Regions from separate parts of the Blautia sp. MSK18_10 genome, predicted to be linked through region 2. Evidence: riboswitches for the same ligand, from Rfam matches in the RefSeq annotation. Region 2 holds a riboswitch; the other holds the start of a gene.

Region 1 (6,067 bases), on a different contig from region 2:
CATTGGCAGCTTCTTCTCTGGAAGCCGGATCCAGATCATCCATAGGAACATATCCGTTCATTCCATGGTAATGTGTATATGCCCATTTTTTTTTGTCTGCTCCATTCTTCTCACCCAGAACGTGAATGGCAGTTCCATTTGGGATCTTGCTGTCATTCAGTTTAACACTCTGAGTGTCTGCTTCATCATAAATATCTACCCCGCCCTGTGTACTCTGTACGATCATATAATAATCTGTTACATAATCCGGATTCTGACCCTTTCCGTCATCCGCATAAACAGAAACCACTGTCAGAATAAAGCACAGTACCATTGCTATTACTGTTCCAAACCTTCTCTTCATAATCTCTTTCCTTCATTTCCTATTTTCTTTTTACAGCAGATGAACTTTTATATTTGCTGTATGTATTTCCATATGGCTCTTTAACATATGCTTTTACCGCATAATAGTATGATACACCTTTTTGTGCTTTTTTGTCCAGATAAGAAGAACTATTTCCATTGGAAATTTTCTTTATCAATTGATAGGAACCACCTTTTTTCTTTCTGTAAATATAATAGCCGTCACATTTTTTCTGAGGCTTCCACCGGATGCGGATTCCATTTTTCTCAGATTTCACAGAAGTAACCTTCTGCACTGCAGGTGCTGCTTTAATCACATCGCCGGTTTTATATTTACCTGAATATCTTTTTCCGGATGCTTCATAATATGCTTTTACTGTATAACGGTATGATGCATTAGCCGTAACCTTACTATCTTTATATTTTAATTCCGATGTCCCGACATCTGCAATTTGGGACCACTTCCCACCTGCTGCAGGTTTTCTGTACACATAATATCCTGTAGCTCCGGAAACTTTTTCCCATGAAATAAGGTTATATCCGGAATTATATGCCTTCACCTGAAATACCGGTGTATCCGGCACCCATGACTGATTCAGGGTCCTTGTATGTGCCTTGATCCTTGCCGTCCAGTTTTTCGTCTTTCCATCTGTCCACCTGGCCGTTTCCGATGCACCCTTATAGAATGTCTGCCCTGTTTCTATCCCCGCCGTACAGGTAAACCAGTTCCCATAACTGGACTTTGCTTCCACTCCAAAGCTGATTTTTTCAATCCCACTGTTTGTGATCACAACAGAATATCTGCTTCCCTGTTTCAAAACCACCTCTGGTACACTGATAGTCTGTACACCTGCGATTGGCTGTTCAAACTCATATGGAGCAGCATATGCAGCGGTCCCGCTTTCCGGGTCATATGGATCTGTCAGATCGGTGTATATCTGAATTTTGTAACAGGCATTGTCACTGTTTGTAACAAGATTAACCTCCCCCAGGACTTCTGCTTTTCCCTTTCCTGCAGTTGTCTCATAAACTGCTGCTACTGACTGTCCCGCCTGTATCGGAATCACTGAAAGTGCTGAAGAACCATCATAAAAATAATTATTCCTGTACTTTTGATCCGAAGCAGCCACTGCCTCTGCACTTACAAGTTTACTGATATTGGGATCCTGATAAGAAAGATAGTAATATCCTCCGTCTCCTTTCTTCTCCCCCCAACTGTTTTTGATGATCCACGCACCATCAGATGTTACATTGGAAACAGGAAGGAAATTATCCTTTGAATACGTATCATCCCATCCGACCACTGTCACAATATGATTAATTACAGTCGAATTTGATTTTCCAACAGGATAACAATATGCAGCTGTGTCCGGATTTACATAACTTTCCTTCATATAAAGCATAATGGATACTGCATGGTCATTCAGCAGCATTTCTTTCATACGTTCCTCACTGTATTTGGAAACAGATGCATTTTTCAGATATGCTGCAGAATTATAAGCCTTACTTTCCGGAATCTGTACAGTCAGATCATTCTGATGCGAAGAATCCGTAGGAAATGGTACATCGGCCTCTGTGGTCATTCCCGACCATGTACTGAGATAAATCGCCGCCAGGTGATCATTACCTCCTATCACGTGATAATTTCCCAGTACATAATTCTTATCATCAGGGGTATTTCCAAGAGGATCATTCTGTCTGTTGGAGAAAAAATATGATAAATGTTCTTCTGACAGATCGTAGGTTCCTTTGTTCTGTGCCAGAAGCGAAGTCTCCATGATTGCTGCCATACCAAAAGCCCAGCAGGTTCCAAATGGATTCTGATTCTTTACGGGCGTAACTAATCCTTCCTTTCTGGCATCATAGGAAGATGGAAATGCAGCCTCCCTGTTTCCATATGCAGCATAAACTGATGTCAGATTGCTCTCCACTTCAATTCCCGGATCCAAAGGTTTTAAATTTTTAAAGGGTTCCAGTTCTTCCTTTCTTTCCTCTTCTGTCAACGGACGGCCCTTAATATACCTGATTCCGTCTGTACCCTCTTCTGAGTTTTCTCCATCCTGAAACTCCTGTTTTGCATCATCGCTTCCGAACAATTCTGCATCCGATCCCGTATCTGTTCCAAATTCATCTGCCTGTGAACTTTGAAATTCTTTCAGATCTGATGTATTTTCTTCTGTCTCCCTGTTGACTCCGGATCCAAACATTTCCTGACCCGCAGCTGGTACCGATGTATAAACCATTGCATAAGCCAGAAAAACTGACAATGCGCGTATCGCTGTATTTCTTTTTTTCATGTAGTAGTTAACTCCTTTACATAAATATAATATCATTATATCAGCATCTTTTTTGTTTTTCAACCATGATCAATGACAAAAACCGTCGGAAAACAGTGAATTTTCCCTGTTTTCCGACGGCTCTATGTAGAAATGCAGAGCTCTGCCGACAAGAAAATGTCGCCAGGAAAAGACGTCAAATGCCTGTGATGCATTTTCTTCTGTGCATGTGAAAAGTGTGGAAAATGTGTGTGAAATGCTTTATATACTAACTCAGAACAGACTTGAAAATCTTACAGACTCTTCTCTTTTGCTATCCTTATTCTAGCAGAACAAGCATTGTATTACAATGAAAATCGTTCTTTCTTATTTGTGCTAATCTGACACATTGTTACTGTTCACTCCGTTCTAAGCAGCAACGCATTCTCCTCTTATTTGCTGATACTTTCCTTTGCTCTTTTCATCATATCAGCCAGTTCCTGGTATTTTCCTGTGACATATCCATAGTTTTTTCGCTTATGCGGAAGCATACAGTTTGTGCAGTCTTTAATTCCCTTTTCCGTATACCGGAAATTCCCACCGCATTTCTCACCCAAGGCATATAGCGGGCAATAACAGAACAGACAGTTAAAATCATCCGGATCTGCATTCTTATGACACGGAAAAAATTCACATTTCTTATGGCTGAAATAAGAATATTCTTTCCCTTCCCAATAAGGTTTCTCCATTGCTACCTCTCCTCTCCTGTTGCAAGTTTTTATCTTTCCAGAATAATTCCGTTTTCTCAGTCTCCATCAATCCCACCCATCAGAGGACAGAGGACGAAATAAAAAAAATACTCTAATAAATTATCAATTTCTCTTCACATAACAAAGCATTGAAAATTCATTACAGTATTTTTCACAGATCATACATTTAAAATTAATAAGAGGGAGCGATGCTACCCCGGGGTAGAAAAAAATCCGTTCATGAGTGCGCGGAGGGAACGAATAAATCCGAAGTAGTATCGCCTGCCATTTAATCATGTATAATTCATAAAGAACAGGCGCATTCCATAAAAAATGTCTGCCTTCAGATAAAAGCAGACAACACTCCGAAGCTGCGGATTCAACGGAGTTGGTTGTTACACTTTACACGGAAGTTTAACCTCGCCATACCAAGCAGGTTTCCTGGCTCCAGGCTCATCGCTCCTCTCTCCTTCTCATGCTATGGCACAATGGACATTCTGAGATTTGCTCCTCTGTTACAGTGACCGGATCGCTCAGGTTTCTCACCTGATTCCCTCTTTCTGTACTGCTCTTTCTCACAGTATCAGCACTTAATATGTTCTGTATGGAATTATACTGTCATTATAATAACACCCTGCAACAAGCTTGTCAACTATTTATCAATATATTTTCCAAATTATTATTGTTCATTCGTTACTGTTCACACACCACTATTCCGCGAGGTGTTTTGGCATGAATATTCCACACCTTCCGGCAGCGGATCCCATTCATTCAGACCAAGACTCTGTCTGAATTTTGCTTCTTCCAGACTCAGCTTTGGAACATCCTCATTCAAAAACGCTCTCAGCTCATCAATCCCCTCTCCGGTCACATTGTTTACCAGAAAAATTCTTTCACATCCTGCATTCAGCATCCACTGACGCACCATTGGAACATTCGCATAAGGAGAATCTATTTTCGTAATGATTCCTATCAGTGGTCTCAGAATAAATGCATTACTGCCATAGCCAAACAAACTGAAAGGTTCATCTGCTGACTGTACCATTGCCACCACATCTGCTTCAAAAGAAAAACAGGCCAGCCCTACGCTGAAATGCTTGGACTCTGCATACTCTCCCGGAGAATCAATGGTATCATCATCCGTATTCGTATACTGCGTTTTTACATAATGAAGTTTTTCGCCTTTTAATGCCTGCGTTAATGAAGTCTTACCTGCTTCACTTCTGCCCATCAGAAATATTTTCTTCATATTTAATGTCTGTCCCTTTCACTTCTCTCAGCTATTCCGGCAGTTACATAAGCACCATCGGTACAGAATAACTGACTTTTCGTATGTTTTAACTTTTGTGAACTGCACAAGTCTTAAAGCCAAGCACCTCTCTAAAAAATTTCACCACTTCTTCCACTGCAGTCTGAACTTCCGTCAGACCTCCCGTAAGGATCAATGATCCGCTGAAGCGATCCATGAAACCAATCTCCACATTTGCACTTTTCACTGCAATATCAGCAGCTACAACCACTGCTTCCCATGGGGTAAAACGAATCATTCCAATTGCTTCTCCTGTGTGGTCTTCTCCCTCATGGACTCCAATATGCAGACCAAGATTCTGATAAATACAGCTCTGTGAAGGATTGATCACATGCGCCAGGCACACTTCCTTTCCCGGAACCCTTACCCTGGTCATACGCAGCTTTTTTCCCTTTAATTTCTCATAATCCTGGTTATAAAGCTTTTCCAGTAATTCTCTGGTTGTCATCCCTGCCATCCCAACACTTCCTATCTTTTGGTAATCTTGCAGACTACATAACCCAGAGTGTCTCTGAAATAATCCACAACCTCAGTCATCGCTGACATTACATCGGAAATCTCTCCCGTAATGATCAGTGTGCCTGTAAATCGATCTGCAAATCCCAGATAAACATTTCCGCTTTTTACCGCAATATCAGATGCGATCACTGCAGATTCAGGCGGTGTCATATTCATAATTCCGATTGCAGATGAACGGTAATCCACCTGCGGATTCAGTCCAAGCTTCTGGTATATGACCGGAGCCGGCCCTCCCATTACATGTGCAAAAGTAATCTCCTTGCCAGCAACTGTTTCCTGTACAATTCTTATGTGTTCTACATGGTCATTTGCCATTTATCATTCCTCGCTTTCACTATTCAACTATAATCCGGATAATTCATGAGAATATTCTTTCCCACTGATGTCTCCAAAAACAGATTTAAAATTTTATATGTATCTCTTCAGTTACATAAACTGTACTATCCATCCAATTTTATGTCAAGGTAAAATCCACCTGAAAATCGGTAAAATATTATACATGGTTACGGTTCACTCCGTTCACAGCAACACGCTTCGCGATGCACAGAATTTATGCTAATCGCATAAATTCGCGCGGTATGTCTCGGAATTTTGGCATATTCATGCCAAAACACATCGCGGAATAATGATAACTTATACATAAAGAAAAGGAGCATCAGCCCCCTTAGCGATACTCCTTTTCAACCCCTATAAATTTAATTATTTATACTTATTTAATTACACCAGTCTTCTTACAGAAACAATCGTCCTGTACGCTGCGTTATCACTGATCTTAATGCCATCTACAGAGTTCGATGCATGAACGATACGTCCATTACCCATATAGATTGCAACGTGTCCACCGTAGCAGATTAAATCGCCCGGCTGTGCATCAGCATAAGATACTTCTGTAC
Region 2 (6,067 bases):
AGTTCTTCCCTCGTTCAGCATCAGTCCCCATTCCGGTGTCGGCGCTGTAGCACCAAAACCAAGGAAGGATAAGGATGCCAGTTCCAGCATCATGGTTCCGATATCTGCTGCTGCAGTTACTACCATCTGAGTAACCATGTTCGGAAGAACATGTACAAGCAGGATCTTCCATGTCCTGGTTCCGTTTACGACTGCTGCTTCAATATAAAGGTTCTTCTTTACTCTCAGTACCATGCTTCGTGCAAGACGGGCATATTTGGTCCAACTTACCGCTGCAATGGAGATAACGGCATTCACAAGGTTTGGTCCCAGCATACCGGCGATTGCGATTGCAAGCACCAGACCGGGGAAAGAGATCATCATATCTGCGATACGCATGATCACACCGTCCACGATTCCTCCGAAGTATCCGGCGATCACTCCAAGAAATGTACCGATCACAAAGATAACTGCCACCAGACATAAGGTCATAATCAGAGAAGTTCTGGTTCCAAAAATAACTCGTGATAACAGATCACGTCCCAGCTTATCTGTCCCAAAGGGATGTGCAGAACTTGGAGCCTGAAGTGATTCCAGCATCACTGCATCCAGCGGGTCGTAGGGTGCGATCTGTGGGGCAAACACAGCCACACCGACTACGACCAACGCCAGTATCGAAAAAAGGGTAAACTGCTTATTTTCTTTAAATACTTTCGCTAACTTCAATTATCTATCCTCCTTAAGTCTTGGATCCAGATAAGTATAGGACAGATCCACAAGCAGATTGATACACATATACAGAATAGCGATCCACAGTACATATCCCTGAACCAACGGATAATCACGGCAGGAGATTGCTTTGACTGCCATATTTCCCATACCCGGCCAGTTGTAGATAATCTCAACGACTGCAGTACCGCCAAGAAGACTTCCCAGGGAAAGTCCAAGCAGAGTTACCAACGGAAGCATTACATTTGGAAGAACATGTCTCCATAAAATCACACGCTCCTTAATACCTCTCATACGTGCACCTGTTACATAATCCTGATGAAGTTCCTCCAGAACCGCACTTCTTACCTGTCTGGTATATTTTGCAGACATGGCAAGAGCCAACGTAAGTGCCGGCAGGACCATCGCTTTGAAATCAGTGCTTCCTCCTGCTACATTCACCCAGCGAAGCTGTACACCGAAAATACTCAGTAAGATCAGGCCAAGCCAGAAGCTTGGTACGGATACCCCGATAAAAGTAATTCCTCTTACAAAGTAATCCGGGAATTTGTTCTGATACACTGCTGCCAGGATTCCCAGCGGAATGGAAATCACGATCATCATAAGCAGTGCCAGCAGAGACATCTTCAGGGTTGGCCAGAAACAGGATACAAGTTTCTGTACCACCGGCATCTTAAAGGAATAGGACTGTCCCATATCTCCGGTGAGTACACCCTTCAGCCAGGTTCCATACTGTACAAGAAAGGGCTGGTCAAGTCCCAGCTCATGCCTTGTCTGTTCCAGAAGCTCTGGTGTGGGAAGATTACCGCACTCTGTCAGCATGATCTCAGCCGGATCACCAGGAGACAGATAAGTCAGTCCAAAGGTCAGAAAACTGATACCAAACAGGACGATCAGAATCTGCAGAAATCTTTTCCCGATTTGTTTTTTCGTCAAAATAATCTCCTTCCTACATCTTTCGTGAATTAAACCAATACCGGAAATGTTTCTGATTACTTTTACTCAGTAACATGGGGAATCCCCCCATAGGGGTTAATTTTCAGGCAAAAAAATAGCCCGCAATATGAAAACATCATACATACGGACACAAAATGACATGAAAAAATTATGCTTCCTATCTACCGTAAGAATCATTCCTATCCCAATTGCAAGCAGTTCTCCTGACTTAAGTTCATCACTTCGAAATCGCCTTCCCGGACCAACTTTAAAATCACATGGTCCAGTGACATTTTTCATTCCGAAGCTCCCTCTTACAGTGACGGGATCGTACCGGACTTACACCGGTTTCTCTATTAATCCTTGCGGAACTTACAACGACTGGTTCAAAACCAATAAATGTTATTTAATTTTTACTATAATATTATAGAATAGTTTTTTTTACTTTGTCCAGTAATTAGCAAAAAAAATCAGATTGTATTCAAAAACATACAATCCGATTTTTTTATTCCTTTTACTGTAACAGATAAACGAATCATTTTTATTCTTCAATATTATTTGCTAAAAAGATAATTTTTCCCTTCGTTATAAGTTCCCTTCATTGAAAGTCGAACAGCTAATTTCCCAGTCATCGGATCTTCAATACCTATACTGATCTTATATTTCTTTCCGGCCAGTGAGATCATCTTTTTTACCTGCATTCTTGTTTTTGTCTGTAAAGTTTCTTCCGGCAGAAGTGATTTTAACGAAATGTCAACCGCTTCTTTTTCAAGACTATTTCCATCCTCATCTTCTACCAGAACCCATACAGGCCAGTCTTCATAAAATGCTGCAACTCCATCATTCTTCCATTTAAGATTCAGGCTGACATACCCCGGCATCTGAATAAGGCTTGCTTGCGAAATCCACAAACGATATCCCATGCTTCCTAAAACTTTCCTATAACCGTTTTCATAAGTTTTATCCGCTACTTTCGGTCCAAGAAAAGTAGTATGTGCTTTCTTTATCAGATTTATTGTCTGATCCAGATTTGTGTCAAGCAACTCTTTCATTGTAATTGAACTTGTAAACTCACCTCCGGAAGGAAACTTTTTCCAGAAATCTTTCATTGCGGATAACCCTTTTTTCTCATGAGTCTGGTCAAACTCACCGCCTTCATTAATCCAACGAAACCATTCCTCTGTGCTCTCTGGCTGTCCGGTCATATCGTTGTAGAGACCTGTTCCATAATGTTCTCCCTCACTAAAAGGTCTTCTCATCAGTATCATGGAATCAGGGAAGGCCTCTGTCCATGGAATCATATAACGTTCTCTTACAGATTCTTCTGGCAGACTCTGTATTCCTGCGGAAATATTTACATGCCATTCTCCCCAGTGCCCCAGACTTCCAAGTTCGATATAACTGACCAGTCCATCTCTGCCAAAATGCTCTCCAAGTGCATTAACTGCCCTTTTGTGATATTGTATCATCTGTTCATTATTATAATCAGGAGCATATCCCTTTCCATACTCCATATCATACCAGGTTCCCGCATGATCAGTTTTGTCATATAGCCATTGTGGAATGTCCATATGCTTTTCCTCCCCGGGAATATCACACACAAACCTCAGTACCAGGTGTTTCCCTTCTTCTCTCCATCTGTCAGTCTGATTTTCTCTTTCGATTTTCTCCCAGTCATATTTTCCTTCCTCCGGTTCCAGTTCAGCCCAGGTAATATCCATATACAGTAAAGATATATCCTCTCCTATTGTTTCTTCCCAGGCACAAGGTGCATATCCCATTAATGGATTTCCAAAAATTTCTTCTGTTTTTTCATATATCTGAGTTTTTCTTCCAAATACCATCCATACTCCTGCTGCTATAATAACTAAAAGTCCAAAACCCAACAGAACCAGATATCGTTTCTGACTTTTAGCCATGATATTCTCCATTATACTGAATCAATGTAACATCTTCCACTCCACCGATATCCCGGATTTTTTCCATAAACTCCATATCATTCTGTCTGCAATATATTTCAACTGCCATTTCTGTTTTTTCATTGCGCATAGTTTTTGATTTTACGAAATATTTTCTTTTTCCAAAACAGCGGATAATTTCATCTCCCGCCTGAGTTCCCTGATAATGAATCACTGCAATATAAATTCTTCCATTTTGTTGTTTGTGATAAAACAGGGTGATCATCAGAATGATAATCACAGCTGTCAACAGAGTTAATGCATACATACCTGCACCGGCTGTAATCCCCGATGTGATTGCCCAGAACAGATACAGAAGATCCATCGGATCTTTAATTGCTGTACGAAAACGTACAATAGACAATGCACCAACCATACCAAGAGAAATCACAATATTGCTGCTGATTGCAAGTGTTACCATACAGGTAAGCACTGTCATTCCCACAAGTGTAACTGCAAAACTTCTGGAGAAAATAACTCCAACATAAAATTTCTGATAAACCAGATAAATCACACTTCCCAAAATCAAAGCCACTGCCAGAGCAGCCAATATCTTAGGTATATCATACTGACTGAACATTCCTGATTCCAGTACAGATTTTTTTATCATATCCTGTACACTCATCTTATCATCCTCCCCTGTGTATCATACCAATACTCAAATCCATTCATGTACCGCGTTTTTTCATAACACAGTACATATTTGGAAACTGCTGTAAATTCTTCTGCCTGCGGCGGCAGAAGATTTCTCAGAATCTGAGGCAGCAGCTCCGTAAATTTCACTTCCATGATCAGTTTTCCCGGTTCCAGTACAGATAAAGCCGGAAGCGTACTGTCGAAAATGTCATAGCTTCCAACAGCAGCTCTGACATCTGTATCAAATGTGATCCTGACTGTTCCCTCATCCATGATCCATGGTTCTCTCTCATAATCTACGATTGTTCTCGGCCGCATCATATTACTCATACATTCTGTGTAAAATTCCCTGCAAAGATTATACGGACTTTTCAGAAGAAATTCATACTCGCCGGAAAGAATTTTTTGCACCTCATCTTTTGTCAGCGGAGCATCTTCTTTATAAATATAACTGCCGAACTTCTTTTTTCTCTCCAGCTTGATACTTTCAGCACTATAATTATAAATTCGTATCCTGTATTTCTTCCTCATAAGAACGCCGCTTTCCTTTTCTTCATATGCACTGTTCCAGTAATCATCAAAATACAGGCTCCGTATCAGATATCCTCCATTTTCTGCATGAGGATCCAGTTTCATAAGTGGCTTCATCCGAAGATTCAGGACTTCTTTCTCACTGGTACTGATAAGATATTTCCATTCATTACGAAAATGTTCTTTCTTCCTGTCAGCCTTCTTCATAATTGTCTTCCTCTACCGTACTATCTTCTGTTATGTAAAAGCACTTCATACCATAATGCTTTCCTTCGTCTGTTACATAATAATCAAATGCATCCTGCGTTTTTCCAGATGTATTTGTTGCTCTTACTCTCACAAAATACTGTCCTGCATTCGGAAGTTCCATCTCCGATTCCGGAACAGTCAGGGTTGTGTTCTGATAGATCACATCCTGAAACAGATAATCTCGCGCAACCTCCACAGAATACGTAATGTCCTCTGCGTCCAGATCATAAGATACATCCCAGTTAAATTTCAGCTTATCACCGTCTATTGACGGAACACCTATATAAAATGGCATTGGTGTTTCCAGACTTTCCAGATATAACTGATAGTTCTTTTCTATCTCATCAGGAAGTGATGCTGCAATCTGATCGTATTGTTCAGATGTAAGCGGTTCATACTCTGCATCAGGCATCAAATATAAATAGGGCTTCAGTACATTCTTATAGCTCTCTATCTTTGATGTGAGCATATCTTTGTTCAGATATTCCCTCAGATCCAGAATGGCATCATTTAATTTTTCCCGGAAAGACCGTGACTTCAGACACCTTTGAAACAGAATATTTCCCCAGTAATTGCTGATTCCCTTTTCCCAGCTGTTCTGATCCGAAAAATTCCTTAATTCATATTCCGGTCTCATCAGACAGCCATCGTTATCCCAGGCAATAAAGTACCAGATATCTGAATTCAGAGGACTGTATAAATAAACATTTCTGTTCTGTGTGTCTACGTTTCCCATCAGAATCTGAAATGCCATCCAGTAAACAATATTTTCTTCATCAAAATGTTCTTTCAGTACATCTTCAATCCCTATAGAATAATCATTCAGATCTGTCAGCATATCAATCAATTTGGTATGATCTGAATCCCCTTTTATTTCCAGCATTTTTTCAAAGGCTGTCTTATCATATCCTGCATCATCTTCTTTTTTTATAATATCCTCGTAGCGATAAAATTCAAAAGAATTAATCTTATACAATTGTCCGTTTGAATCCAGTCCATGACTCTTTAATGCCGTCTTATTCAGTTGTTCAACCTGTGTATAAATTCCA

The links. Region 2 has a riboswitch for cobalamin ahead of nikB (nickel ABC transporter permease). Riboswitches for the same ligand answer to the same signal wherever they lie in the genome.
Region 1: another riboswitch for cobalamin. It lies ahead of LI074_RS07205 (cysteine-rich small domain-containing protein); the one in region 2 lies ahead of nikB (nickel ABC transporter permease).

Annotation. Positions count from the first base shown of each region.
Region 1 is NZ_JAJCGT010000012.1:54,827-60,893, forward strand. It holds gene LI074_RS07195 (hypothetical protein) at 1-343, opposite strand, end outside; gene LI074_RS07200 (C1 family peptidase) at 363-2,639, opposite strand; gene LI074_RS07205 (cysteine-rich small domain-containing protein) at 3,050-3,346, opposite strand; cobalamin riboswitch at 3,761-3,955, opposite strand; gene LI074_RS07210 (EutP/PduV family microcompartment system protein) at 4,047-4,595, opposite strand; gene LI074_RS07215 (BMC domain-containing protein) at 4,684-5,112, opposite strand; gene LI074_RS07220 (BMC domain-containing protein) at 5,124-5,489, opposite strand; gene LI074_RS07225 (C40 family peptidase) at 5,892-6,067, opposite strand, start outside.
Region 2 is NZ_JAJCGT010000043.1:10,326-16,392, forward strand. It holds gene nikC (nickel transporter permease) at 1-705, opposite strand, end outside; gene nikB (nickel ABC transporter permease) at 706-1,644, opposite strand; cobalamin riboswitch at 1,842-2,035, opposite strand; gene LI074_RS14310 (DUF4832 domain-containing protein) at 2,199-3,563, opposite strand; gene LI074_RS14315 (DUF4956 domain-containing protein) at 3,556-4,227, opposite strand; gene LI074_RS14320 (polyphosphate polymerase domain-containing protein) at 4,224-4,976, opposite strand; gene LI074_RS14325 (CotH kinase family protein) at 4,963-6,067, opposite strand, start outside.